2 linked regions of the Thermoleptolyngbya sichuanensis A183 genome follow. Each later gene encodes a partner of the first gene's protein in a complex. Links are inferred from orthologs where the notes say so. Each region holds a gene or a part of one and is shown on either strand. Other genes may lie near its edges. The genes, in order: secY and secA.

What was found.
Region 2: the proteins of secY (region 1) and secA are in contact, whole or in part, in a crystal structure (PDB 3DIN), measured with the Thermotoga maritima proteins. The link is inferred for Thermoleptolyngbya sichuanensis A183 from one-to-one orthologs. Residues at the interface, in WP_004081795.1 of Thermotoga maritima: Glu108, Gly109, Glu110, Glu111, Ala236, Glu237, Arg238, Arg239, Ile240, Thr241, Ile242, Gln243, Tyr244, Ala245, Arg246, Arg247, Val248, Thr249, Gly250, Arg251, Arg252, Val253, Tyr254, Gly256, Ala257, Ser258, Thr259, Tyr260, Leu261, Pro262; in WP_004082002.1 of Thermotoga maritima: Glu261, Ala262, Arg263, Lys300, Ala301, Arg302, Thr303, Ile304, Ile305, Leu323, Tyr324, Asp325, Pro326, Val329, Ser330, Tyr333, Ile336, Lys340, Phe345, Val349, Glu363, Phe364, Tyr374, Ser375, Gly376, Gly377, Glu393, Ile395, Thr482, Ser483.

Annotation. Positions count from the first base shown.
Region 1 is NZ_CP053661.1:5,154,701-5,168,576, forward strand. What follows is about bases 5-2,892. They hold secY (preprotein translocase subunit SecY), read right to left. Parts: upstream 2,157-2,892; coding sequence 852-2,156; downstream 5-851. Other genes in these bases: HPC62_RS21360 (adenylate kinase), read right to left, coding at 298-852; rplO (50S ribosomal protein L15), read right to left, coding at 2,246-2,692; rpsE (30S ribosomal protein S5), read right to left, coding at 2,699-2,892. Outside these bases: more of rpsE, read right to left, coding at 2,893-3,220; rplR (50S ribosomal protein L18), read right to left, coding at 3,271-3,633; rplF (50S ribosomal protein L6), read right to left, coding at 3,637-4,176; rpsH (30S ribosomal protein S8), read right to left, coding at 4,338-4,739; rplE (50S ribosomal protein L5), read right to left, coding at 4,763-5,311; rplX (50S ribosomal protein L24), read right to left, coding at 5,376-5,708; rplN (50S ribosomal protein L14), read right to left, coding at 5,708-6,073; rpsQ (30S ribosomal protein S17), read right to left, coding at 6,096-6,347; rpmC (50S ribosomal protein L29), read right to left, coding at 6,354-6,581; rplP (50S ribosomal protein L16), read right to left, coding at 6,584-7,018; rpsC (30S ribosomal protein S3), read right to left, coding at 7,106-7,843; rplV (50S ribosomal protein L22), read right to left, coding at 7,932-8,291; rpsS (30S ribosomal protein S19), read right to left, coding at 8,406-8,684; rplB (50S ribosomal protein L2), read right to left, coding at 8,761-9,624; HPC62_RS21445 (50S ribosomal protein L23), read right to left, coding at 9,659-9,961; rplD (50S ribosomal protein L4), read right to left, coding at 9,954-10,586; and 4 more genes. UniProt on the Escherichia coli protein: The central subunit of the protein translocation channel SecYEG. Consists of two halves formed by TMs 1-5 and 6-10.
Region 2 is NZ_CP053661.1:4,930,185-4,944,660, reverse strand. What follows is about bases 7,234-10,721. They hold secA (preprotein translocase subunit SecA), read right to left. Parts: upstream 10,329-10,721; coding sequence 7,434-10,328; downstream 7,234-7,433. Other genes in these bases: HPC62_RS20380 (mechanosensitive ion channel family protein), read left to right, coding at 10,564-10,721; HPC62_RS20390 (2OG-Fe(II) oxygenase), read left to right, coding at 7,234-7,288. Outside these bases: photosystem II assembly protein Psb34, read right to left, coding at 1-9; codB (cytosine permease), read right to left, coding at 237-1,526; HPC62_RS20425 (hypothetical protein), read left to right, coding at 1,651-2,211; HPC62_RS20420 (hypothetical protein), read left to right, coding at 2,318-2,716; HPC62_RS20415 (SIMPL domain-containing protein), read left to right, coding at 3,388-4,137; HPC62_RS20410 (serine hydrolase domain-containing protein), read right to left, coding at 4,164-5,252; HPC62_RS20405 (peroxiredoxin family protein), read left to right, coding at 5,330-5,914; HPC62_RS20400 (hypothetical protein), read left to right, coding at 6,073-6,219; HPC62_RS20395 (peroxiredoxin family protein), read left to right, coding at 6,251-6,973; more of HPC62_RS20390, read left to right, coding at 6,980-7,233; more of HPC62_RS20380, read left to right, coding at 10,722-11,424; HPC62_RS20375 (ABC transporter ATP-binding protein), read left to right, coding at 11,421-13,193; HPC62_RS20370 (glycosyltransferase family 4 protein), read right to left, coding at 13,190-14,032. UniProt on the Escherichia coli protein: Required for protein export, interacts with the SecYEG preprotein conducting channel.

The sequences.
Region 1 (13,876 bases):
ACCCCATAGCGCTTTGCAGCGTGCCAATTTACAGCCTAGAGCGATCCTGCCTCTCTGATGTTCCAAGCGGGTATTCCAAACATATCCATCACAAAGGGTCTTGAAGCAAACCGCTTTCATACCCCAGGGAACCGTTGAGTACCCTAAACACCTAAAAAATGCGCCATCTATAAAAAATGCGCCATCTATTAGATTAACAAATACTCCAAGAACCTGCGTGTGTTGTTATCCGCGGCACGACCAATGAGCTTGGGACGGTCTATCTATACATGTTTTTTTCAAGCCAAGCTACGCTGCTTAGCTGCTAATCAACTGGCGTAGCGCCGCCCCCACATGTTCAATGGATTGATTGCCATCGATTGAAACAAGCTGCTGGCGATCGCGATAAAAGTCAATCAGCGGCGCAGTTTGATTGCGGTATACCGCCAGACGAGTACGAATCACTTCCTCGTTATCGTCTGTCCGCCCTCGACCCAGGAGGCGGGCCACCAAAACCTCATCGGGCACTTCCAAATTAACGACACAATCGCAGGACTGTTCAATTTCTGCCAATAGCTCATCGAGAAACTTGGCCTGCTCAACATTGCGAGGAAAGCCGTCCAAAATCCAGCCTCCTTGGGCATCTGGCTGGCTGAGGCGATCGCGCACCAAGTCCAGAATCAAAGCATCCGGCACCAGTTCCCCGCGATCCATGTAGGACTGAGCCTTTTGCCCAAGCTCGGTTCCGCTTGCCACAGCAGCCCGCAAAATATCTCCTGTAGAAACATGAGGAATCGAAGAGCTAGCCGCTAGTTCGGCCGCCTGAGTTCCTTTGCCCGCTCCGGGCGGTCCTAAAAATATCAGTCGTGCCACTATTGCTTCACCATCCCTTCATAGCGCTGCGAAATTACATAGGTCTGAATCTGCTTTGCCGTGTCGATTGCGACGCCCACTAGAATTAGCAGTGACGTAGCACCCAAGCCCTGAAAGGTCGTCACGCGGGTCGCGCCTTCAACGGCAGCCGGAACAATCGCAACCAATCCCAGAAAAATCGCACCCAAAAAGGTCAGTCGGTTCAGCACCCGCTCAAGATAGTCACTCGTTGCCTTACCAGGACGAATCCCCGGCACGCTTGCGCCCATCTTCTTCAGGTTCTGGGACATGTCTACTGGATTGACCACTAGCGAGGCATAGAAGTAGCTGAAAAACAAGATCAGCAGCAGCAGCAGCAGCACGTAGACCCAAGTGCCCGGACGCAGATAAGACAGCACCCGCGTCACCATCTCGTTATCCCCAAAAAACTGCGAGAGGTAGATCGGGAGAGACAGAACCGCTGTAGCAAAAATAATCGGCATTACGCCGCCCTGATTGAGGCGCAGCGGCAGATAGCTGCTCTTCTCAAGGTAGAGCCTGCGCCCGACCTGGCGACGGGCAGAGATGATGGGAATACGCCGGGTTCCCTCTTGAACAAAGACGATGCCGACGATCATTGCCAGGAACACTAGAAGCAGAATGATCACGCCGCTAACCACGCTGCGATCGCCACTCTGGGCAAGGTCGATAGTTTGTCCGAGCGATCGCGGCAAAGTTGACACAATGCTGACGAAAATTAGCAGCGACGCACCATTGCCCACACCCCGCTCCGTAATCAGCTCACCCACCCACATCACAAACATCGAGCCAGCCGTTAGAGCCAGCACCATCTGTGCAATGAACAGCGGCCCCGGCGACTCAGCAAACTGGTTCACAAAAATCGCTAGACCCAGGCTTTGAATAATGCCCCAACCCAGTGCAACGTAGCGCGTAATTTGAGCAATCTTTCGGCGTCCCGCTTCTCCCTCTTCTTTTTGCAGCTTCTCAAGACTGGGGAGCGCAGCCGTCAGCAGTTGCAGAATAATAGACGCATTAATATAAGGCAAAATACCCAGTGCAAAAATACCCAGCGTCGAAAGTCCTCGACCCGTAAACACATCTAAAAAGCCAATGATGGCCGATAAAGCGCCGGTCTCTGTGGCCGCCTGAAAGGCCTGTCGATTAATGCCAGGGATCGGGATAAAGACACCCAACCGTACCAGAATCAACATTCCCAAAGTCAGCAAAAGTCGTCCTCGCAGTCCGGCCGCTTGGGCCATCTGCAAGAAAGTTTCCTGCGCCGTGGGTGTCTTATCGCGCACCATAGTCTCAGTACCTCTCCCTCTATAAAACTAAGCAGAGCAGGAGAGCCAACCACTCACCGCTCTGCCTTGCTGCAAAGTCGCTCCATATCTTAATCTAGCAGGTTGAAGCTTCCGCCTGCGCCCTCAATCTTACGCTTCGCCGATTCAGTAAAGGCCGCAGCCGTCACTTGAAGCGCAACACTCAGTTCACCGTCGCCCAAAATCTTCAACGGGCCATCGTTTTGCGTCACAATTCCCAATTCCATCAGCGAATCGAGGCTGACCTCTGTCCCCTTAGGCAGTTCAGCCAAGTCTCCGACGTTCACGATGGTGTAGGACATCCGGTTGATCAGCGGAAAATGCTTCAGCTTCGGAATCCGGCGATAGAGAGGCAACTGCCCACCCTCAAAACCCGGTCGGGTGCTGCGTCCAGAGCGCGACTTTTGTCCCCGCATTCCGAAGCCGCCGCTTGCACCCTGCCCGGCGGAAATGCCCCGGCCAACCCGGCGACGACGCTTCTGAGAACCCGGTTTTGGAAATGTGTCTGAAAGTCTCATAGTTCGTCAAGAATAGAGTTTTTCAATGGGAACATCGCGTTCTTCTGCTACCTCAGAGAAGGTGCGGAGGGCAGAAAGTGCATTTGCAGCGGCCCTGGCATTATTGAGCGGGTTACCCGAACCCAACTGTTTCGCCAGAACGTTCTTCACACCCGCCAGTTCTAGCACGGTACGCACGGAACCACCTGCAATTACACCAGTTCCCGGAGCTGCAGGACGAATCATCACCTTCGCGCCGCCGCCTGCGCCGTTGGTTGGGTGAGGAATGGAGTCAGATTTAGTCAGGGGAACCTCGACCAAGTGCTTCTTGCCGTCAGCAACGCCTTTCTTCACTGCACCGATTACGTCAGCGGCCTTGCCAACCCCAACCCCAACCTGACCCCGTTCGTTGCCGACGATCACGATCGCCCGGAAGCTAAGCTTCTTACCCCCCTTAACCACTTTGGTAACGCGGCGGATTTGAACAACACGCTCCTGCCACTCAGTTTCTTTTTCTTTGACGCGACTTGTCTTGGTTTTCTTCGCCATAGCTTGCTTGTCCTGGATAGTGTGCTTGTCCTAAAGATGAATCTGAAAGGCTAGAAGCTTAGACCACCTTCACGAGCGGCATCTGCCAAAGCCTTGACGCGGCCGTGATACAGCTTGCCGCCCCGGTCAAACACGACTTGCGTAATCCCCTTTTCGAGCGATCGCGCTGCGATCAGCTTACCGACTTCTACAGACGCATCGCAGTTAGCACCTGAAGTGAGCTTTTCGCGCAGCGCAGGCTCTAGCGTCGATGCAGCAGCAAGCGTTCGATGCTGCGTGTCATCAATGACCTGGGCGTAGATATGCTGATTAGAGCGAAATATAGCCAGACGAGGACGTTCAGACGTGCCAGAAACTGTCTGGCGGATGCGGACGTGACGACGCTGAGTCGCTTCTTTACGAGTCAGTTTCATAGGTTATTTCTTCCCTGCCTTACCGGCCTTACGTCTGACAACCTCGCCAGCATAGCGAATGCCCTTGCCCTTGTAGGGTTCTGGCGGACGAACTGCGCGAACCTGAGCCGCAATATTACCGACAATTTCTTTATCAATTCCGCTGACCAGAATGTTGGTGTTATTCTCAACAGCAAATTGAACTCCATCAGGCGGCTCGATCAAAACTGGATGGCTATAGCCTACAATCAGGTTCAGATTTCGCCCTTGAATCTGAGCCCGATAACCCACCCCCTGGATTTCAAGCTTGCGCTGGAATCCCTGAGATACGCCCTCCACCATATTGGCAACCAGCGTTCGGCACAACCCGTGGCGCTGACGGGCAGCACGGGACTCGTTGCGACGATTCACCGTTAACGTATCGCCCTCTTGCAGAACCTCAACCTCTGGCGGAAGCGTGCGCGAGAGTTCTCCCTTGGGGCCTTTAACAACCAGAGTTTGACCGTCAAGGGTAACGGTCACCTTCTGAGGAACACTAATAGGACGTTTTCCAATGCGAGACATGACAAGTCACTCCTGGACGATCTTGCTGGCCTTCAAGCGATGCGCTTACGACACAAGCGCCACCAGGCAAACACAAAGCAAACACAAATAAAATGAAAGGCTAGATTTAGCTTTGACCCAAGCAGCCATCCGCTCAGACAAAGCCAGATCGAGAAAAATCCTTACCAGACGTAGCAGAGAACTTCTCCTCCCACACCCTGACGACGGGCATCCCGATCCGTCATGATGCCGCTGGAGGTTGAAACAATGGCAATTCCAATGCCACCCAACACGCGAGGCAGATCGCGGCAGTTTGAGTAAACTCGCAGTCCAGGTTTGCTGACCCGCTGTAGCGCATTGATAATCGGACGGCGGCCTTTGCCCTTATATTTCAGAGCAATTACCAGTCGCTTCTGCGCTCCTTCGCCTGTCTCAGAAAACTCGCTAATGAATCCTTCTTCCAAGAGCACACGAGCGATGTTGCGCGTCATCTTGGTAGACGGGACTTCGGTCGTTTGATGCCGGGCGAGATTCGCGTTGCGAATGCGGGTCAGCATGTCTGCAATTGTGTCGTTAGACGCCATAATTTCCTCTTTGTCAGCCTGCCTCAGTTATCGCGAAAGGGCATTCCCAGTTCCTTTAACAGGGCACGTCCCTCTTCATCTGTGGTTGCCGTGGTGATGATCGAAATGTCCATGCCCCGAATTTGATCAATGTTGTCGTACTCGATTTCGGGGAAAATGAGCTGTTCACGAAGCCCCAGAGTATAGTTGCCACGACCATCAAAGCTCTTGGGGCTGATGCCGCGAAAATCTCGAATCCGAGGCAGCACCAAGTTTATAAGGCGATCCAGAAAGGCATACATGCGCTCCGAGCGCAGGGTGACCATGATACCCACTGGCATTCCTTTACGGATCTTGAAACCGGCGATCGCCTTCTTAGCCCTCGTCACCACTGGCTTTTGTCCAGTGATTACCGCAATCTCTGCCAGAGAAGCCTCCAGCGCTTTTGCATTCTGAGCCGCTTCGCCCATCCCCCGGTTCACGGTCACCTTGACCACTTTAGGAACCTGATGAACGTTTTCGTAGTTAAACTGCTCAACCAGCTTCGGAACTACGGTCTCCTGATAGTAGGTTTTTAACCTGGGACTTGCCATAACACTCTCCTGATATATTCCTGGGCTTGGTCAGGAATGAAACATGAAACGTGAATCTGAAACGCTAGTCGATAATCTCACCGGTTTTCTTCAGCATTCTGACTTTTCGGCCATCCGCATTGAAGGTATAAGAAATTCGGCTCGCAACCTTCTGCTTGGTAGAGTAGGGAAGGACATTGGAGCTATGAATCGGAGCCTCAAAGGTCTGAATCTGACCAGACTCCCCTTCTTGCTGAGGCTTAACATGCTTCGTCCGCACGTTAACGCCCTTGACCACCACCTTGCTGGTTTCAGGATAAACACGCAAGATCTCGCCGACTTTGCCCTTATCGCTTCCTGAAATAACCTGGACGGTGTCGCCCTTCTTCACATGCATTTTGTAGCGCAGCTTGCCCATCACAGCACCTCCGGAGCCAGCGAGACAATCTTAGTAAAGTTCTTATCGCGCAACTCCCGCGCAACCGGGCCAAACACGCGAGTTCCTCTAGGGTTGCCATCGTTGTTGATGATCACAGCGGCATTATCGTCAAACCGAATGCTCATGCCGCTGTCTCGGCGCAGACCCTTCTTGGTTCGCACAACCACTGCCCGTACCACATCAGACTTCTTGACTGCCATATTCGGAATGGCATCCTTAACCACAGCGATGATCACATCCCCCACACCGGCATAGCGGCGGTTGCCACCCAACACTCGAATGCACATCAGCTTGCGAGCGCCGCTGTTGTCCGCCACGCTGAGATAAGTTTCCTGTTGAATCATGGTGTCTCTCCTCCGGGGTGGACTAGCTCTCTGAAGTCTGATTTAGGATGTCCACAACGATCCAACGCTTTGTGCGGCTGAGCGGACGGGTTTCTTGAATCCGAACGCGATCGCCCGTTTTGCACTTGTTTTCTTCGTCGTGAACCTTATAACGCTTGGTTCGCACCATAATCTTGCGATACTTCGGGTGAGGGGCACGGTTCTCCACCGCGACGACGACCGTCTTTTCCATCTTGTCGCTCACCACGACTCCAACTCGCTCTTTGACTGCCATTGCCCCTTACTCCTTCTCTGCATCCGCTTGTGCAGCTGCCAATTGTCGCTCCCGCTCCACAGTCATCAGTTGCGCCAGCCGGTGGCGGACATGCCCAAACTGATGCGTCTTATCCAGTTGCCGCGTCGCCTTTTGGAAGCGCAAGTCAAATAACTGCTTCTTGGCAGCTACAATCTGCTCACTGAGTTCTTGATCACTGAGATCACGAATCTCTGAAATCTTAGGCAGAGCCATCTCTACGACTCCTCCACTGCTTGCTCTTGTTGTTCCTTAACAATGAACTTGGTCTTGATTGGGAGTTTGTACTGCGCCAGTCGCATTGCCTCGCGGGCTGTCTCTTCCGGTACTCCAGCAATCTCAAACAAGATTCGACCCGGCTTTACCACTGCCACCCAAAACTCAGGGTTGCCCTTACCCGAACCCATCCGGGTTTCGGCTGGACGCATGGTAACAGGCTTATCCGGGAAAATACGAATCCAGATCTTGCCACCCCGACGGATGTATCGAGTCATGGCTCGACGGCTAGCCTCAATCTGACGGGAGGTAATCCAGGACGGCTCCATTGCCTGAAGCCCAAAATCACCAAAGTCAATATTGTTGCCGCGAGTTGCCCGCCCTTTCATGCGGCCGCGCTGCTGCTTGCGGAATTTAGTTCGTCTTGGACTTAACATGGCTCACTACCTTGAAATTGAAGCTAGGGTCAGGGTGGGGATGGAAGCACTGGTCTGATTCAGCTTTCGCCCTTCAGCCCGCCTTCCCTATCCTTCGTTAGAACGATCCTCAAACTGGCGGCGGCGCTGCTGACGGCGACGGGGCGGCACATTATTGGGAGCGGCTTCTTGCGTTACTCGTTCCTGCCCAGGAATAATCTCGCCTTTGAACACCCACACCTTGATCCCCAAAATGCCGTAGATCGTCTGGGCAGTGGTGTAGGCATAGTCAATATCTGCCCGCAGCGTGTGGAGCGGCACCTTGCCTTCGCGAGTGTATTCAGTACGGGCAATTTCTGCGCCGTTTAGCCGACCACTCACCTGGATTTTGATACCCTGCACCCCTGATTTCTGAGCGCGAGTAATCGCCTGACGCACAACCCGACGGAACGAAACCCGCTTTTCGAGCTGCTGCTGCACGTATTCAGCAATCAGCGCAGCATCAGCATCCACACGAGCAACCTCAACCACGTTGATCCGAATCTGACGGCTGGTGTCTCCCAACTCTTTTTGAAGACCCTCGCGCAGCTTTTCGATCCCCGCGCCGCCACGACCCACAACCACGCCAGGGCGGGCCGTCAGAACTTGGAGGTCGATTTGATCGGCCTTGCGCTCAATGCGAACCTCAGAGATACCTGCACTGCTCAACTCTTTGGCAACATATTTGCGGATTTTGTAGTCCTCTTGCAGCAGCTTGGGATAGCGGCTGGAGTCAGCAAACCAGAGAGAGCGATGCTCCTGGGTGATGCCGAGGCGGAAACCAACTGGATGAATCTTCTGTCCCACAATGCGTCCTCAGAAAAGGCAAAAATTTGAGTGAAGGGTATAAAACAAGGAGCGATCGCCATTCAAAACGCCCAAACAGGGTCGTAACTTAGTCTTCAGCACCCAGCGCAACCGCAATCGTGATGTGACAAGTCGGTTTGCGGATTTGATAGGCCCGACCCTGAGCGCGGGGACGAAACCGCTTCAGCACGGGGCCCTGATCAGCATAGGCAGTCGTCACTACGAGATCAGCAGGGGCGTAGCCCTCGTTATGCTCAGCATTGGCAACCGCAGACCGCAGCACCTTAAGCACAGGATCGCAAGCGCGGTAGGGCATAAACTCCAGGATAATCAGTGCCTCTCGGTAAGAACGCCCCCGGATCTGATCCAGAACCCGACGCACCTTGTGGGGCGACATGCGGATATAACGGGCAACAGCTTTTACTTCGTCTGCGGTCGTAACTGCCATGATGATTTCCTCTCAAGTGTCTTGCAGAGAGCTTTTAGAGTTTGAGCAACAGCAAGCACTAAATCCAAGTATCTGTGAACTACTGCGAACGTCCTGAAATAAACCTGACTCAACCTAACGACGAGACTTCTTGTCGCTCTTGGCATGTCCCCGGAAGGTACGAGTCGGCGCAAACTCACCCAACTTGTGTCCCACCATTTGCTCCGTTACATAAACCGGAACATGCTGACGACCGTTATGAACGGCAATCGTATGTCCAATCATCTGAGGCAGAATCGTTGAGGCACGAGACCAGGTTTTGATTACCTGCTTATCGCCCTTCACATTCAACGCTTCAACCTTTTTTAGAAGGTGATCAGCCACGAAAGGACCTTTTTTGAGTGAGCGAGACATAACCGACTTACCTCTACCAATTGACCAAACGTGTGATAGTCAACGAACCATAAACCCTGTAAAAAGATTCGGAACCTTAAGACTCACGACCTCCGCGACCGCGCTTGGACGTGCGGCGGCGGCGACGAACAATCAACGCATTACTTGCCTTCTTCTTCTTCCGAGTCTTCATGCCCAAGGCTGGCTTACCCCAGGGGGTCACAGGGCCAGAACGACCGATCGGCGCACGTCCTTCACCGCCGCCGTGGGGGTGATCGACTGGGTTCATGACACTACCGCGAACTTCCGGACGACGGCCCAACCAACGCTTGCGTCCTGCCTTGCCTAGGCTAATGTTGCGAGACTCGGCATTACCCACCGCACCAATCGTGGCATAGCACTCGCGGCGAACCATCCGCACCTCTGTGGATGGCAGGCGGAGTGTCACAAAATCACCCTCTTTCGCTACAATTTGCGCCGAAGCGCCTGCTGCGCGAACAATCTGTCCACCCTTGCCAGGGACTAATTCCACATTGTGAACCGTCGTACCTAGCGGCATACTGCCCAGTGGTAAAGCGTTTCCGACCTCAAAAGGAGAGTCTTCACCTGCGATCACAGTTGTACCGACCGTCAAGCCAGCCGGACAAAGGATGTAGCGCTTCTCGCCATCCTGATAATATAGAAGCGCAATCCGGGCGTTGCGGTTGGGATCATACTCGATTGCTGCTACTTTAGCGGGAATGTTTCGCTTGTCGCGGCGAAAGTCAATTATCCGATACAGTCGCTTGTGCCCGCCACCCCGATGGCGACAGGTGATTACGCCCCGATTGTTGCGTCCCTTGGGACGATGCACCGAGCGAGTCAGGGACTTTTCTGGTTCACTACGAGTGATCTCAGCAAAGTCAGCAACGGAGCGCTCTCGCGTGCCAGGTGTATAAGGTCGGTATGTACGAATGCCCATGGCTTCAATCTCTTAAGGGGATGGCTTTCAGACGTTACACTTCGGGGAACAGGACGATGGAATCACCTGTTGCCAGGGTCACAACTGCCCGCTTGTATTGGGGCTTGTGTCCAGCAAATCGACCGACTCGACGATGCTTCTTCGGGGGCTTGCTGGTGTTCACACCAACCACCTTCACCTCAAACAAAGATTCAATAGCTGCCTTGATCTGCGGCTTTGTTGCGCTGGGAACCACTTCAAAGACGTACTTGTTTTCCTCAAGAAGCTGAGTTGCCTTTTCAGTCACTAGGGGACGGCGAATCAGATCTGCCAGGTTGCGCGAATCAAACTTAGTCACCGTATACCTCCTGCACTTTTTCTAGGGCAGACGCAGTTGCCACGATCTTGTCAGCCGCCAGCAAATCAAAGATGTTGAGATTGCCAGCAGAAATTAGCTTGATGGAGCTAATGTTTCGAGCCGACAGATAAACCATCTCGTCTCGCTCAGAAACAATTAGGAGAGCCGTTTCGTTTTCCCCTACACCCCAGCGAGTCAGCGCCTGCGCCAGTTCCTTGGTTTTGGGACGGGGCAACTCATTTGCGAAATCTTGAACCACAATCAGGTCTTCAGCACGGCTTTGCAGCGCGGTTCTGAGCGCCAAGCGCCTCTCCTTGCGGTTCATCTTGACGGAGTAGTCCCTGGGTTTGGGGCCAAAGATAACGCCGCCGCCGCGCCATAGGGGAGAGCGAATCGAACCCGCACGGGCGCGACCTGTGCCCTTTTGCCGCCAAGGCTTACGTCCACCACCTCTAACCTCAGAACGAGTCTTGGTAGAGGCAGTGCCCTGTCGAGCATTATTCAACTGGCGCACCAAGGCCCGATGAACGATATGGGGCGCATTGTCTTCGTTAGCGACGCGCAGATCTAGCGAGGCGGTGCCAGCGCTTTCACCCTGCCAATTTTTAACTACACACTCAACCATGGGTCTGTTTCTCCTCGTCGGGGTGCTGGCTCACTGCTCCAATCACCAAAATCGCAAAATCCAAACGCTCAGCAAATTTTTAGTTCGTTTTTCCGACCTGTTTGGCAGGAACAATATTGACCAAGGCACCCGGCTTTCCAGGGATTGCCCCTTTGATCAGGAGCAAGTTGCGATCGCCATCCACCCGCACAATTGTCAGCTTCTTGATCGTGGTTCTCGTGCCACCCAGACGACCTGCCATGCGCTTGCCAGGATAAACGCGACCTGGCGTAGTGCCTGCACCCGTAGAACCGGGAAGACGGTGGTTCTTGGAACCGTGAGCCATCGGCCCCCGCTTGAAGTTGTGGCGCTTTTGGTAGCCCGCAAAGCCGCGTCCGATGCTCGTTCCAATTACGTCCACCTGCTGCCCTGGCGTAAAGATATCCGCCGTCAACTGCTGCCCTAACTGATAATCAGCAGGACTGTCGAGGCGATATTCCTTTAAGTGGCGGAGGGGAGACGCTTCAGCTTTTTTGAGGTGTCCGAGTTCAGGCTTGTTCAACGCCTTTTCGGTAACCTCGCCAAAGCCAACTTGGACAGCACTGTAGCCATCCACCTCTGCTGTTTTAATTTGCGTGACTGTGCAGGGGCCAGCCTGGACGACGGTTACAGGAATAGCCTTCCCTGCCTCATCAAAAACCTGGGTCATCCCCAGTTTGGTGCCAAGAATTCCAACAGACACGGTTAATCGTCCCCCTATTTACACGCTGCAAGAGTGCCAGACAAAATTTGCCTCGCAAACTTCATAAGACACCAAGCTGTTTCTGTCGAACATAATCAATCTGCTGTCAGCCCAAAGGCGCACAGATTCACAGATGTTCTACAATCTTGCAGACAGACTTACTAGCTCAAATAAATGGCTTCTGCCTGAGTCGCCGGGACTTGAGCAGATCAACCACCCAGTATCCGTAAGGGCTTCCGGGCACTATTCCTGCCGGGAAGGCACTCGTAAACACGCACGGCCCGATTTTGGCGACAATTTCAAATTATAAACCAATCAACACAAGCTGTCTAGCAAGTTGCAGACAGAACTTTCAAAGACAATCTGCAAGCTGTGTTAGAGATTTGTGCCTTGTCTAGGATAACGCATAAAATCAGCATCGTGAAAAAATCTTTTACAGGTTTCGCGACCCTTAAAGAGATGAGATGAGAAAAAAAGAGATGGGCAAAGTTCAGGGAGTGGAAGCGGCGGGATAGGGACTATGAATATTCGACTCGATGAAGAATCAGATCTGGCTGAACTGGCGGCGCTGTATCAGCACACCGTCTTGCAGCACGGGCCGCAGCATTACAGCCTCGTTCAAACGCAGACTTGGGCATCCTTTGCCGAAAATCTGGACCTCTTTCGCCACTTTATATTTGACGCGACGACCTATGTGGCGACTGATGAAACCGGAATTGTGGGATTTGCAGGTATCGAGATCAATGGCCACATTCGCTCGACCTATGTGCGGGGCGATCGCCTCCATCAGGGTATCGGGTCTATGCTGCTGCAAGCGCTTTTGGACGACGCAGCCGCGAAACCTGTCACGCGGCTCTATGCAGAAGCCAGCGAGTTTAGCCTGGGGCTGTTTCAGAAATTCGGCTTCCGTCTATACGACACTGAAGCGGTGGATTTTAACGGCGTGGCGTTTACCCGATATTTGGTGGAATATCTGGCGGAAGGGAGCGTAGAGCGATGAGGCAGCCAGATGAAACGGTTCAAGCTACCATCTTTGACACGACGCTGCGCGACGGTGAACTGGCGCTGACGCAAAAATTTACCCTTGCTCAAAAGCTGCAACTGGCGCTGATGCTGGAGGCGGCGGGTGTAGACGTGATCGAAGTGGGCTATCCGGGCGCGTTTCGCAAAGATAGGGACGACCTGCTGGAGGTGGCAGCCCAGGTCAAGCAGGCAACGATCTGCGGACTTGCCAGCAGTCAGCCGGAAGAAATTGAGGCGGTGGCAGCAGCGCTGAAACCCGCTGAGCGGAGCCGGATCAATGTGTTCACGCCGATTCGCGTCCCGTCGGCGGGGGCTGAGTCAGAGGCGATCGCCGCTATTCGGCAGGGGGTGTCCCTAGCCAGACGCTATAGCGGAGAGGTGGAATGGTCTGCGTTTGACGCGACGCGCTGCCCTCTCGACGTGGTGTGTCGCGCGGTGGAAACGGCCATTTGCAGCGGAGCCAGCATCATCACGATTCCCGACAGTATGGGAGTGGCAAGGCCATCTGAGTTTGTCGCGTTGGTCAAATCTGTGGGCGATCGCGTTCCGAATATTGACCAGGCAACGCTGGCGGTTCACTGTCACAATGACCTGGGGCTGGCGGACGAAAACTCCTTGGCGGCCCTGACGGTCGGTGTGCGCCAGGTGGAATGTTCGGTGAATGGGCTGGGAGCGCGGGCGGGCAACGCCGATCTAGAAGCTATCGTAGCGGCGATCGCCTCCCAGCCCAAGTTTCACACCGGGGTTCAAGCGGCTCACCTGCCTGCCTTGTCAGCGCAAGTTGCAGCTTTGGCGCAATCGCTACCGCCGAAAGCACGATTGGAAGCGTGATTGGAATAGCGATCTAGGCGCGGATCTCATCCGCGAAGCTAGCCCAGCGCACAAAGTGAAACGGCCCCGCGACGGAACCCCAGATATGCTCGTCTGTTTCGGGATCGCGGCCCCGATCGAGGCTGATAAAAATCTGGTCGTCGATTTCAAACTCGCTGTCTAGATAGGTTTCCTTGCCACGACGAGTCACCATGCAGCCTTTGCCAGGTTCCACCTTGCCGCGAAAGCTGTGCCCCGTCCATTCCACAATCATGTTGCAGCCTGGTAGTTTTTCTAGGCGATCGCCCGTCAGCTTGCTCAACTGAGTCAGGTCGCGAGATGCACCATAAAACTCTGTCTCGTCCTTGACGGTGTAGTTTTCAATCTCGATATGGTCGCCTGCGTTCACTAGCTTCAGCACCCGCAGCCGATAGGGATCATTTAGCGCATAGTCGTAGGCTTGCTCCACAAACAGGCTAATGCCCGACAGCAGTTCCACGGGCAGCGGCCGCATACAGACCCGGATATGGGCAAAAAAAGGCGGGTTCTCGAAGGCTTGTTCTTGGTTGCTAAAGTCGGCAGCCATCCAGCGGGCCAGGGCGGTGAGGTCGGTCGAATGAGTCATGGGCGATCGCATTTTGAAGCATTGCAATTTATTGTAAGGGAACAAGGGGCAGGGATTTGGGAATGGCTCCGCAGCGCTAGCGGACGGGAAGCAGGAGTGAAGCACTAACCT
Region 2 (14,476 bases), 220 kb from region 1 along the record:
GTAGCGCATACACTCAATCCTTTTTCCTAGATATTTGTTAATTTTAGCAACTAGTTATGTCCATACTCCCGGCATTCCTTTAGGGAAGTTTAAACATTGGATGGAGTTTAATAAGCCTAAAAGCGCCACACCTAAAAGCGCCACAAGAGATACCCTGCGGCGCTTTGACTAGAGTGTTGGACGGACGGGGTGGGGGAGATCGCCCGTTGCTAAACGTCTCCCACTTTGGGAAAAAACTACATTTCCGTCACCCGGATGGGCTGAGGAATCACCTTGGTCAGCACCGCGTAGAGAATCGCCGCCGCAATAATCCCATTTAGCGGGCCAATGCCGATGCCCGCAGTGCCCGTAAAGTAGGCAATGAGCGCAGCAGCAATATACGAAATCACGCCAGCCCAGTTGAACGCAGGCAGGGGAGTATCCAGCGAGGGAAACTGACCCCGGTGGCGCAGCCAAAAGTCGGTCATGATGATGCCCCCAATTGGCGGGATCAGCGTGCCCAACAGCAGCAGATAAGTAATCAGGTTTTCATAGATGCCCGTCAGCGCCAGCAGCAGCGCAAACAGTGCCCCGCCCAGCACAAAGGCATGGCGCTTGGTAGTGCGGAAAAAGTTGGTTCCCGCCACCGAGAAGGCATAGATGGTGTTGTCTTGGGTCGTCCACACGTTGAGGATCAGCAGAACCAGGCTACCCAGCAGCAGGCCTTGCTTGGCCATCGCCGCGATCAGGTCTTCGCTGCCATAGACCAGGGTGGTAAAGGCTCCCGTAAACACCAGCAGCCCGTTGATAAAGAAAAACGCCAGAAAGGTACTCCAGATGGCGTTTTTGGGCGTGTCGGCAAAGCGGCTCCAGTTGGTGGATTGGGTGCCGCCGGAGATAAAGGTAGACATCACCGTGGCGATCGCCACCCCAACCCCCATCTGCTGGGCGGGCTGTAAGCTGGCCAGGTCGCCTGCATCGCCAAATCCTCGAATCAGGCTAATCGCCATCAGGATCAGCATTGCGGGCACAGCGATACGGCTAAGCCAGTCCATCGCCGTATAGCCGATATAGGCAGTGACGCAAAAAGCGAAGGTAAAGAACACTGTCAGGAAGACCTTCATTCCGTCTGACAGTCCAAACTGCTTCGTGAGCGCATCGGCGATAAAGGCGTTGGTCACGGCATACCAGCCGATTTGCGTAAAGCCCAGCACAAAATCGACCCAGCGAGAGCCGATATTGCCAAAGCTGAAGCGCGACATGAGAACGGTCGTCAGCCCGCTCCGCTGGGCGATGTAGCCCATTGCAGCGCAGTAGGTTCCCAAAAGTAGGTTGCCAATTAGCACAATAGCCAGCATGGTGGAAAAGGGAAATGCTGAGCCAACTAGCCCACCGGCAAACAGCGTGGTAGAGGTGAGCGCAAACCCCATTAGCAGCGGGGCCAGCGACCAAATGGGCTTGCGGGCCTCGAAGGGCACCGCCGAAAGCGGATAGTCTTCCCCGGCCTGACTGCGATCCACGTATTGTGAATCTGACGAAATACTCATACGACTTCAATTCCTCCCCGCGTAGACTCTATATTTATAAAGCTTTTATGGCGGTATTCTCGGTTCTGTGTTCAGGAAGAGAGGTATTGTAGGTTACAAATTCACTTCCAAGGCGATCGCACTCATGATTCCTAGCGACATCACGACGCTTTTGATGACCCTGTTTGGCCCTGCGGTGCAGGCTGCCGAGCCAGAATCCTGGCAAGTCGAGATCGGCAACTTGCGCCTGCTGGTGCTGCTTTCGGAAGACCAGAGCTGGCTGCGATCGCTCGTTTCGATTGATTCGGCGCAGGCGGCTGCCCCCTATCTTGCCCAACTTCTGGAGGCAAATTTCGATGAAACCCAGGAAGTGCGCTATGCCCTCTATCAGGGCGTGCTGTGGGGGGTCTATCAACATGCCCTGGCCAGCCTGACGGTGGAAGATTTTCGAGTGGCGATCGCCCGTCTGGTGTCTCTGCAAGAGCGCGGGCTAACCCCCAGCTTCGACCGTTTGGCCGAAGCCCAAATTCGCCAGATCATTCGCGCTGCCAAGCAGCAAGGGCAGTCGATGGAGACCACGCTGCAAACCCTAGAACGCTTCTATGCTGAGGGCATGATGGGCAGCCTGGAGGCGGGGGCTGCCGAGCGTGACCAAACGCTGGGCGCGTGGCGCTATCAGCTAGAGCGGCTGTGGGACGAAGAATAGCGGAAAGCACCTGGGGCAATGAGTGCCAGCATGGGTCGTAATGTGTCGTATTGTTAAGGAGTAATCACTGACGCAACCGTGACTCACACCAGAGGCGCAACCAACGATGGGACAGCTTGAACGCCTGCTGCTGATGGCAGAAGATGAACTGACGCAATACAGCACCGATGCCCGCAAGATGGAAAAGCTGCGGCAGAAGATTGCCCTGTCGGTGTCGCGGGCTGAGCAGCAGCAGATTAAGGAAACCTTGCTGGCAGAAATGCCTACGGGCGGCCTTGCCAAGCTTGTGGAAACTCAGCGTCAGGCCGTGGCGCTGCCGCTGTGGGGCATTGCAGGGCTGGGCCTGCTGTTGGGCATTTCGTTTATGCAGCCTGTCGATTTTTTGGCGACGATTGTTGGCGGGGCGGGGGCGATCGCCGTTCAAAAGTGGGGCTGGTCGCTGCAAGCTAAGCGCCTGCTGATCAACACGCTGGAAGAGTTGGAGCAACGGATGAAAGGCGGTTAAGGGGGCTAGGGCAGGGAGATCTGCTGGAGCTTGGATTTTAGAGTTGGCAAAGGGGGCGATCGCATCGGGAATTGCCCCAGATGCTGCTGTAGTTAACCACACTGACGAAACCGCTTTCGTGAATAAGGTACTGGAAAGACTGGTCTAGTGAGTAGCCAAGTGTGGCCGCTCTCCTGCTCGGTTGCTCGGTTGTTGGCTGCCAAACTGGCCGCGTCAGTCAGGGATCGCATCATACCCTGCCAGAGTGGAGTGAACGCTGTTCTGGCAGGCTCGACTGACGAACCCAATTGTTTTTATAAAAACTTGACCCAAACGCCGCGCCGCTGCTCGGTGACAGAGCCACGCAACGATTCTCGGACTTACGCAGTTGGACAATTTCTCGCGGGCGCAGCCCACGAGAAATTGTCCAAAATCCAGAAAGCTTATTGCAAGCGCGTCAGTCCTGGATTTTTGAAACTGGAATCGAGCCTGAGCCGAGTCCAGTCCTCAGAGCCTCGTGGAGGCGGCAGGAATCGATGAATAGTTTGTGCCACCCGGAGCCACCAAAGCTCTGGTGAAGCCAGTGTTTATCGCTCCTGCTAGCCCCTCGCGTCAGCGTTGTAAAGCAATTCTCCGCATCGGACGAACGCGCAAAGGGTCTTTATTCTCCCTGGTGGAGAGGAGAAATGACCATGCAAAATTCAGCGTCATCGGAACGCTATCCCCAGCTTTTCGCAGGTTTAGTGGCCCTCTCGCTGGCCCTGGTGGGCAGCACGTTTATCGGCGCAACGGCCCTGCGCGACGTGAAATCCAGCAATGATGTGATGGTGGTGACGGGGTCTGCCAAGCGGCCTATCCGCTCCGACTACATCATCTGGCGACTGTCCGTATCCAGCCAGCAGCCAACGGCTCAGGCTGCCTATCAGGATTTGAAGCGACAGACTGAGCGAGTGCAGGCTTATCTGCGCGAAAACCAGGTGCCTGCCGAAGCAGTCACCCTCAGCGCGATTGAATCTTACTCGATTCCGGAGGTTGCACCCAACGGACGCGAGACTGGGCAAACCCTGGCCTATCGGCTGACGCAGCGGTTTGAGGTGCGCTCGACGGAGGTCGATCAATACACCACGCTGTCGCAGCAATCGACCGATTTGATCAACGAGGGGATTAATCTGGTGTCGGAGTCGCCGCAGTATCTTTATACCGAGCTGAGCAAGCTGCGGATTGAGATGGTGGCCGAGGCGACCAAGGATGCCAAGGCCCGAGCAGAGGCGATCGCCCAGAGCGCAGGCAACCGCGTTGGCGCAGTCCGCAGTGCCGAAACGGGCGTGTTTCAAATCACCTCGCGCAACTCCACCGAGGTCAGCGACTACGGCATGTATGACACGTCCTCAATTGAGAAGGACATTACAGCCGTGGTTTCGGTGACCTTTGGGATTGAGTAGGTCGGCGTGTGAATCCAGGGGTTGGGCTAATCAGGGGCATCTGCCAGCGCCCGGAGGATAGCAAAAACGATGCGCGTCCCCAGGTCGAGGTCATGGCGATCGCGGTTGGCCAGTGCCACTACCGTCGTTGGCTGCCCCTGCACATTCGACAGGTAAAACGCGCCCGTGACGTAGCCAGGCCCTGCGCCATTGTGCCCTGCGACCTTGCCGTAGGGCGACTCCAACCCCAGACACAGCCCTAAGCCATAGCCAATTTTGCCGATCTGGGGATGCTCGAAATCGAACACCTGGATCGGCTCTAGCATTTCGCAAACGCGCTCTGGCTCCAGCAGCCTGCCTGCAAACAGCGCGTCCATGATTTTGCCCAGCTCGGCAGCGGTGGAGATCACGACCCCATGCGACACCCAGCCGGGATGATAGAGCAGCGCGACGTTTTGCAATTCGTCTCCAGTGTCGTCCCCAGTCAAGAACTGGCTGTAGCCGGGGGTTAATCCATGCGCTTGTTCCAGCGTTTCGGGAACGAAGGTGTGTCGCAGCCCTAGCGGGCGAAAAATCCACTCGTGCAGGTATTGCGGCATTGAAAGCCCTGTTTCCTGGGTCAAGATCAGCCGCAGCAGCATGTAGCCAATATTGGAATAGGCCCAGCCTGCGCCAGGTGAAAAAAGCTGTCCCTGGTCTTGCGCTACCCGGAGAAACGTCTCCGTCGTCCAGGCCTGCTGGGGATGCGCCTGCAAATCTTGCACATAGGCGCTGCCATCGCCATAGCCAGGGATGCCGCCTGTGTGGCTCAGCAGTTGCCGCAAGGTCACGGGAGATTCAACGGTGTAGGGGATTTGGGCGAACTGCGGCGCTAGCGATGTGTCCAGATCCAGCCGCCCCGCCTGCACCAGATTCATTGCCACCGTCGCCAGCAGCGGTTTAGTAATACTGTAAATATAGAAGCGGGCATCGCTGGGCAGGGGAATTTGCTGCTGGAGGTCGGCATAGCCTACGCCCGTTGCCAGAAGGATTTCGCCGTTGCGGAGGAGGGCGATCGCCGCTCCCGGTGTCTCTGCCTCTTGCAGTTCCCTCTCGACCGTTGCTCTGACCCGTGCTTCAAGGTTTTGATGGGTCATTCCATACCCCCCGTCCTCACTGTGCCTGCCCCCCTTGAACCTCCCTTGAACCTCCCTTGAACCTCCCAACCTCTGCAATGCTAACTTCTACCGACTTTCGCGGACTGCTGGGCGATCGCTTCTACAAAAACTTCTTCCCCATTCCCGCTACCAATCAGTTTGTCACGGGTAGCCTCGCGCCGCCGTTTGAGCTGCTGGATGTGAAGAGCGATCGCAAGGTGCGCCTGTCGGACTATACGGGCAACCGCAAGCTCAATGAACAGGCGTGGAACCGCCCGGTGCTGCTCTATTTCACACGGATTTTTACGGAAAGGCAGTATTGCCCGCTCTGCTATCCGCATATTCTGGAGATGAACGAGAAGTACGAGGCGTTCACCCAGCGCGGCGCAGAGGTGCTGATGATCACCAGCACGGACGAGCGACAGAGCAAAATCGTGCTGCAAGACTTGGGGCTAAAAATGCCGCTGCTGAGCGATCCTGAATGTCGCGTGTTTCGCCGCTACCAAACCGGGCAGGCATTAGGCGCACCACTCCCCGCTCAGTTTTGGGTTGACCCCGCCGGAAAAATCCGCTTCCGTCACCTGTTCTCGTTTTTGGAGCCAAACGCCAGCGTCGAGCGACTGCTGGTGGCGCTGGAGCGGCTGAAGGAGCCGGAATCCTAGACGACTTTTGGCAGACAGCGCTCTAGATGAACTTGCTAGAAGCTTTTCAGATGCTTGGACTAGCAATCTAAAATCGCCAATCTAACTAAAATCGCCAATCTAAAATCTAGAATCCAGAATTAATCTACCTCCCTCGTGACCCTTAAAACCCTTGCCACATGTCCACTCCCGCAGTTCCGCTCTCGATTGGCGACTCGGCTCTTTGGGCCGCCCTCCCTTCAACTGCCCATCCGCAGCACTACGGCGATTATCTGAATGGCGATCGCACGGTGCTGTTTTTCTACGGTGCTGTTTTTCTTGGGTAGCGCCAGTAGCCCAGAGACTTCGGCAGCGCTAATGGAATTTGTGTCCCTACAAGCCCAGTTGCAGGCGCTGGGGGTATCGGTTTTGGGGGTGAGCATTGATCCACAAGACCAGGCTCTGGGTGAACTGGTTGGGCGATCGCCCCATCTTAATCTTCTGTGGGATTTTGACGGACAACTCAGCACTCTCTACGGCGTGCGCCAGATTGATAGCAACGGCAGCATTGTCTACGATCCCACGACCTTTGTACTGGATGAGAACTTGCGGATTGTTGCTATTATCCCGCTCGATCGCCAGGGGAGTCATGCAGCAAGAGTGATGGAGCAGTTGTCGCAATTGCCGCCGCTCTCGCCGCCAACTCTGGTGACGGGACAGGCTCTGGTGCTGCTGGTTCCTCGCGTCCTAGAGCCAGCGTTTTGTCAATTGCTGATGGATCGCTACGAGTCAGAGGGCAGCGTCGATTCTGGCTTTATGCAGCAGATTGGCGATCAGACGGTGGAAGTGCTGAACCCGTCCATCAAGCGACGGCGGGATCTGCGAATTACTGGCCCTAGCCTGATTGGGCAAATTAATCAGCGCATCTGGCGGCGGATTGTCCCAGAAATTGAGAAGGCATTCTATTACCGTGTGACCAATTTCGAGCGCTATCTGGTGGGCTGCTACGATGACCAAACGCAAGGTTTTTTCAAGCCGCACCGCGACAATACAACCGCGACAATACAAATGTCGGTTCTTTGCATCGTCGCTTTGCCATGACGTTAAATAAATCTTAACGAGGGCTATGAAGGGGGATATCTCAGGTTTCCAGAATATGGCTCTCAGCTTTATCGCCCGGCCCCCGGCGAAGCAGTCATCTTTTCCTGCTTGCTGCTGCATGAAGCAACGCCCGTGACGCAGGGACGACGATTTACGCTGCTGGCATTTTTCTACAACCAGCACGATGCCAAGCTGCGGGAAGCCAACAAGCAGCATGTCGTTTTGCGATCGCCCGCTGTTGCCCCCTCCCCAGCAGCACCCACCGCTGACAAGCCAAGTGGGTTTGGGGCGGCTAATCCGCGAAAAAAACGCTAGCGTCTACACACATCTGAGTAGATGGATATCAGTAAACATAAAACCCAAAGCCCCTGCGCTTTTTCACAGAGTCTTTGAGGTTTCATAAATTCATAGCGTTCTTCCGCAGAGTTGCTACCGCCCAGATTGCGGCATTGACAGTGACCTAAGCCACGGGCTGCGGCTGCGGCTGGAACTGGAACAGCGAGTAGACCACGTTCCGGCGGATGTCGGTCATCATATTTAGGAATAGCTCGTAGCCTTCGCTCTTGTATTCGATCAGCGGGTCTTTTTGACCATAGCCGCGCAGGCCGATGGCTTCGCGCAGGGCTTCCATCTGTTGCAGGTGTTCGCGCCAGAGCGTGTCGATCTGCTGGAGGATGAAGAAGCGCTCGGCCTGGCGCATCAGCCCTGGAGAGGCGGCATCGACCTGGCCTTCTTTAATGTCGTAGGCGATGCGAGCCTGTTCGTGCAGGAAGGTCTTGATTTCCCCCGCAGAGAGGTCTTCAAGCTGGCTCGGCTCCAAGTCCGCCAATAGGTAGACGAACTCTTTGACTTTGGCCACGACCTTATCTAGCTCCCATTCTTCCGGCGGCAGTTCGGGGTTGATGTAGGCATCCACGATGTCGTCCATCGTCAGTTCGGCATACTTAATCACCTGCTCCTTCAGGTCTTGCCCTTCTAGCACGCGGCGGCGCTCGGCGTAGATGGCGCGGCGCTGATTGTTCATCACCTCGTCATATTCAAAAACCTGCTTGCGGATGTCGTAGTAGTAGGTTTCGACTTTCTTCTGTGCGCCTTCGAGCGATCGCGTCAACATGCCCGACTCGATGGGCATGTCCTCTTCCACGCGGAACATATTCATTAGACCTGCGACGCGCTCTCCGCCAAAGATCCGCAGCAGGTTGTCTTCCAGGCTGAGGAAAAACTTGGTGGAACCGGGGTCGCCCTGCCGACCCGCACGGCCACGAAGCTGGTTGTCAATCCGGCGCGACTCGTGGCGCTCTGTGCCAATGACGTGCAGCCCGCCGAGCTTCACCACCTCGTCATGCTCGGCAGACGTGTGGGCTTCGTACTCGCGCTTCACCAGGTTATAGGCTTCGCGCAGTTTCAGGATGACCGGATCGCTGCTGGGCGCTTTTTCCGATGCAGTCGCTAGCTTGTCTTCGGCCTCTAGCTCAGAGAGCGATCGCTCGCCATACTGCTGCACTGCAAAGTCCACCGCTTCTTTAAGCAGCCGCTCAGCTTCCTTGGAAATCGGCACCGGGAACAGATCCGCCGCCACCTTCCAGGTTTTCTGCTTTTTGCCAGGGGCAAAGCCCTGTCCACCCGATCGACCGCCGCCTGCCCCGGCTCCACTGATGGCAAAGGCGGCCTCATCTTCTGGCTGCACAATGCGCGGCATCAGGTATTCCCGCACCTTGAGCCGTGCCATATAGTCGGCATTGCCCCCCAGAATGATGTCCGTACCGCGTCCTGCCATGTTAGTGGCGATCGTCACCGTGCCTTTGCGACCGGCCTGGGCGATAATTTCCGACTCGCGCTCTACGTTTTCGGGTTTCGCATTCAGCAGGTTGTGGGGCACACTTAGCTGCGACAGATAGCTCGACAGTAGCTCCGATTTTTCCACGCTGGTCGTCCCCACTAGCACCGGGCGACCCATCTGGTGCATCTCGGCGCATTCCTGCGCCACGGCTCGCCATTTGGCGTTTTCGTTTTTGTACACCACGTCCGACAGGTCAACCCGACCCGTGGGGCGATTGGTGGGCACGACTGTCACTTCTAGCTTGTAGATTTTCTCAAACTCGGCCTCTTCGGTCTTTGCCGTGCCCGTCATGCCTGCCAGCTTGGGGTAGAGCAAGAAGAAGTTCTGGTAGGTAATCGTTGCCAGGGTTTGGGTTTCTGGCTGAATTTCCACACCCTCCTTGGCTTCGATCGCTTGGTGCAAGCCATCGCTCCAGCGGCGGCCCGGCATCACCCGTCCGGTAAATTCGTCCACAATCACAATTTCACCATTGCGAACGATGTAGTTCACGTCGCGAATAAAGAGTTCGTAGGACTTCAGCGCCCCAAAGATAAAGTGCGCCCAGGGATCTTTGGGGTCGAACAAGTCCTTCACGCCGAGGCGCTGTTCTACCACCTCAAAGCCCTCGTCGCTCAGCAGCACGTTGCGCTGCTTTTCGTCTACTTCGTAATAGCGATCGAGTTCTTCCTTGAGCCGATCGAGTTCGCGGTTAAGCTGGTTGGCTTCGGCTTTGTTGCCTTCTTGCAGAGCAGCGGCGATCGCCTCCTCCACTTTCTCGATTTGCCGCTTCACGCCCTGACGAACTTGCCACAGCTCCCGCGCCACCTCCGACGCGCGGGTATATTTCTCGTTGGGGCGATCCACTTGCCCCGAAATAATCAGCGGTGTCCGCGCTTCGTCAATCAGCACCGAATCCACTTCGTCGATGATGCAGAAGTTAAACGGGCGCTGCACCACCTCCTGCATCGACGTGGCCATGTTGTCGCGCAAATAGTCAAACCCCAGTTCGCTGTTGGTGCCGTAGGTAATGTCGCAGTCGTAGTTGCGCTTGCGCTCGATCGGGTTCATCCCCGACTGGATCAGCCCGACTGACAGCCCCAAGAAGCGATGCACCTGCCCCATCCACTCCGCGTCCCGGCGGGCTAGGTAGTCGTTTACCGTAATCACATGCACGCCCTTGCCCGACAGCGCGTTGAGATAGGCAGGCGAGGTAGCCACGAGGGTCTTTCCTTCGCCCGTCTTCATCTCGGCAATCTGTCCATCATGCAGCACCATGCCGCCGAGGAGCTGCACGTCAAAGTGGCGCATTCCCAGCACCCGCTTGCCCGCTTCCCGCACCACTGCAAACGCCTCTGGCAGCAGGTCGTCCAGGCTTTCTCCTTTTTCAATTCGCTGCTTAAACTCCGCCGTCTTGCCCCGCAGCTCATCATCCGACAGCGCCTCCATTTCTGGCTCTAGCAGCTTAATTTCTGCTAGATCAGGCTGATATTTCTTGAGCTTACGGGCGTTGGGGTCTCCCAGCAGGGCTTTCAGCATGGTGTCAATGGGCGATAGTGAAGAAACTTAGGGTTCTAAGGCCTAACGTTCATTGTAGCGAACTAGGGAATGAGCGAGATGTTTGGACGACTGCCCCCTGCCGTGCGGGGTCTAGAGATCTAGACTCGGTATCTGGGGGGCAGTGCGGTGGTTCGGGATTAGGTTATAGAATGCGGACACCCGTTCCAAGGTTAACTTCCCTCACCTCATACGCCATACTGACGATCTCCTGCTCATGACCTTTGATTTTGATCTGTTTAACCTCGATGCCTGGAATGCCCTGTTGCTGCAACTGCAATCTCTGGGCGTAGACTTTGGGCTGCGACTGCTGGGCGCAGCGATTATTCTAGTCGTGGGTCGCTGGCTGGCCAAGCAACTCCGCCGCCTGATCAAGCGACTGATGACCCCGACCACGATTGACCCTAACCTCGTTGCATTTACCGGCAATCTGGCTGAATACGGACTGACGGCCTTTGTGATTTTGGCGGCGCTGGGGCAACTGGGCATCCAAACCACGTCGCTGGTGGCGGTGCTGGGGGCGGCGGGTCTGGCAATTGGGCTGGCGCTGCAAGGGTCGCTGTCCAACTTTGCAGCAGGGCTGCTGATTGTCTTTTTTCATCCGTTTCGTGTTGGCGACTGGATCGAGGGCGGCGGCGAATCGGGCTTTGTGGAAGATATTCAGCTTTTTACAACGGTGCTGCGGCGGTTGGATAACAAGACGGTCGTCATTCCCAATAACAGCCTTACCGGCGGCAATATCATTAACTATTCCACAAAGGGCATTCTGCGGGTGGATCTGGTGGTGGGCGTTGCCTACCACGAAGACATTGACCGGGTGAAGCGGGCGATCGCCGAAGCGCTAGCCCAAGATGAACGAATTCTCAGCGATCCGCCGCCGATGATTGGCGTTTTGGAACTGGCGGAAAGCAGCGTAGACTTTGCCGTGCGCCCCTGGACCCACACCGAACACTACTGGCCCGTCTATTTTGCCGCCTACGAAAACATTAAGAAAAAGCTGGATGCCGCCGGGATTACCATTCCCTTTCCCCAGCGCGATGTGCATCTCTACCCCGCACCCAAGGCTGAAGCCTTATGATCAGAGGCCCGTCCCCCATTGTCGCTGCGGAGCAAAAGCCCAAGCTCTCGACCCTGCGGCGATTTCTGCAATATTTCGCGCCCTATCGTCAGGAAATTCCCATCGCGCTCCTGCTGGTGATGCTCGGCGCAACCACGCAGTCCATTGGCCCCCTGTTGATTGGCTGGGCAATCGACCACCTCATCTTGCAGGGCAACTGGCCGGGGCTGGCGCGGCTGCTGGTGCTGCTGGTGGTGATTTACGTGCTGGGCGTGGTGGCGATTCGGGGACAAATCTGGCGCATTGGCAACATGATGCAGCGGGTGCTGGGGCAACTGCGGCAGGACTTGTTTACCAAGGTGCAGAGTCTTCCGGTCAGCTTTTTTGACCGCAGCGAGGCGGGCGACCTAATGAGCCGCCTGCTGAATGATGTGAACACGGTGAATCAGGCCTTTGGGCTGACGGTGCCGCAAATGCTGGGGCAGGCGTTTAGCCTGGTCGGCATCATCATCGCCATGCTGTCAATGAACCTGCAACTGGGGCTGCTGAGCAATCTGGTGGTGCCCGTGATGATTTTCACGACCGGGTTCTTTTCGCGCTGGGCACGGCGGCGGTTTCGCGTGGCGCGGGAGACCATTGGCGAACTGTCGGCCAAGCTGGAGGAGGACATTAGCAGCGTGCGCGAGGCGCAGGCGTTTAACCGGACGCAACTGAATATTCAGGAATTTGATAGCCTGAACGAGGCCAATCGCCGGGCCAATGTGCAGGCTGTGGCCGTGACCTCTGCCTTTTTGCCGTCGATTGATTTTCTGAACACGCTGGCGACGGCGGGTGTGATGGCCTATGGTGGCTATCTGGCAGTGACGGGGGCGATGTCTGTGGGCGTGGTGACGGCGTTTCTGCTGTATGTGCAGCAGTTCTTTCGCCCCATTCAAATTCTCAGCCAGTTTTATACGCAGGCGCAGTCTGGACTGGCGGGATTAGACCGAATCTTTTTGCTGCTGGATGAGCCTGTGACGTTGCAGGATGCACCCAATGCGACTGAGATGCCGCCGATTCGCGGAGAGGTGCGGTTCGAGTCGGTGTCTTTTGGCTATACGGAAAATCAGCGCGTGCTGCAAGAGGTGAGCTTGGTGGCAGAACCAGGACAGATGGTGGCGCTGGTAGGGCCGACGGGCGCAGGCAAAAGCACGATCATTAACCTGATCCTGCGGTTTTATGATGTGACGGAGGGCGCAGTGAAAATCGACGGCATCGACGTGCGCCGCGTTACCCAAAGCAGCCTGCGCCGCCAGATTGGGATTGTGCTGCAAGATAACTTACTTTTTAGCGGTACGGTGGCGGAGAATATTGCCTTTGGTGCGCCCAATACCAGTCAGGCAGAGATTGAGGCGGCTGCCCAGACTGCAAATGTGCATGAATTTATCACCTCGCTGCCGCAGGGATATAGCACGCTGCTGGGGGAGCGGGGCGCACCGCTGAGCCAGGGACAGCGGCAGTTGGTTAGTATTGCGCGGGCGGTGCTGATTAATCCAAAAATTTTGATCCTGGACGAGGCGACCAGCAGTATTGACACGCGCACTGAAGCATTGGTGCAAGAGGCGATCGCCCGGTTGCTCCAGAACCGCACCAGCTTTGTGATTGCCCATCGCCTCAGCACCGTGACCCAAGCCGATCAGGTTCTCGTGGTTCAGCAGGGGCAGATCGCGGAACGGGGAACCCACGCTGAGCTAATTGCCCAAAAAGGAATTTACGCAAACCTGTATGCGATCCAACTGGGCGCAAGTTAGCGCAGCAGGGCCCGCTGGCGAACGGAAATTGTCGGGCGGGCAGGTTGCTGGGCATTGTAGGCCTGCCAGAGCGAATCAGCCAGTTTCTTGGAGAACTGCTCCAGGTTGAAGCGCTGCTCGGCCAAAAGGCGGGCGCGGCGACCCATTTCGCGGGTTTCTTTGGGATTATCCAACAGATAGGCGATCGCCCTTTGCCAGCCATCCACATCGCCTTCCTCGACCCACAGCCCAATTCCTTCTCGCTCCAGATCCACACCCACATAGTCGCTGCGCGTCATGGCGATCGCCTTCCCCATTGCCATCGCCTCCGTCAGCACCGTCAGACCAATCGCATTTTTGAACCTGGCTTTTTCCTCCACAACAGGAATCGCCACCGCATACGCCTGCTGATAGAGACGAATAAAATCTCGCCAGTCAATCATGTCTTGCAGGATGGATACATTACTGGGCAAATGCGCCTCGGCACTGCCGACCGCTCGCTGCTTTAGATGCTTGAGATCAAGCTGACCAGCCCCACAAATCGTTAAGCCACAGTCCAAGTTTTCAAACGCTTTGACCAGGGTTGGATAGTCTCGATAAGACTTTCCAGGGCTGAGAATAAACCTCTCCCTGGCAGCTTGTTCAGCCGTTGATTCACTTAGATTGACAGGCTGATAAAATCTCAAATCTGCACCCCACTCAATCAAATCTAGCTTCTGCCTGGGAACTCCAAAATCTTCCAGATCCCTCAGCAAAGATTCACTCAAACACAGAATCTTGTTATTGCCTTCAATAAACGTTTTCACAAACAGCTTCCAATGAAACGCTTTTGTGCGAGGAGCCTGATATCCAATCGCCACAATTGGCTTTTTCAGAAGCCCCAGAATGCTCAGAAAAGAAAGAAGTGTTGTGGTTAAATAATGCGCCGAATAGATTACATCATAGCGACGACAGTTTGCCAACAATCTAAGCTGCTGATCCAAATCTCCAAAAATCTTCAGCTTGCCACTGATTTTTTTGAGAAAGGCACTCCCTTGAAAGGGGAGAATATCAACTCCAATATCATGACGAGTCAACGAGTCATAGCCCCAAAGATGCTGAGACGGAGCGTTTCCATGTTCCTCTTGGAGCAAGTTCAAGATTCCGAGCAGGTCATAGTTGTTGACTAAAATTGCCTTCATGATACTCTCAACAAGTGTTAGCAGTCGCGTTCATTAACAAATCCTCGAATAGACAATGGACGAGTGTGGTCATGTCCAGTTGCCAAATAGAGAGTTTTAGGGGTGTTGTGATAGAGATGTCGA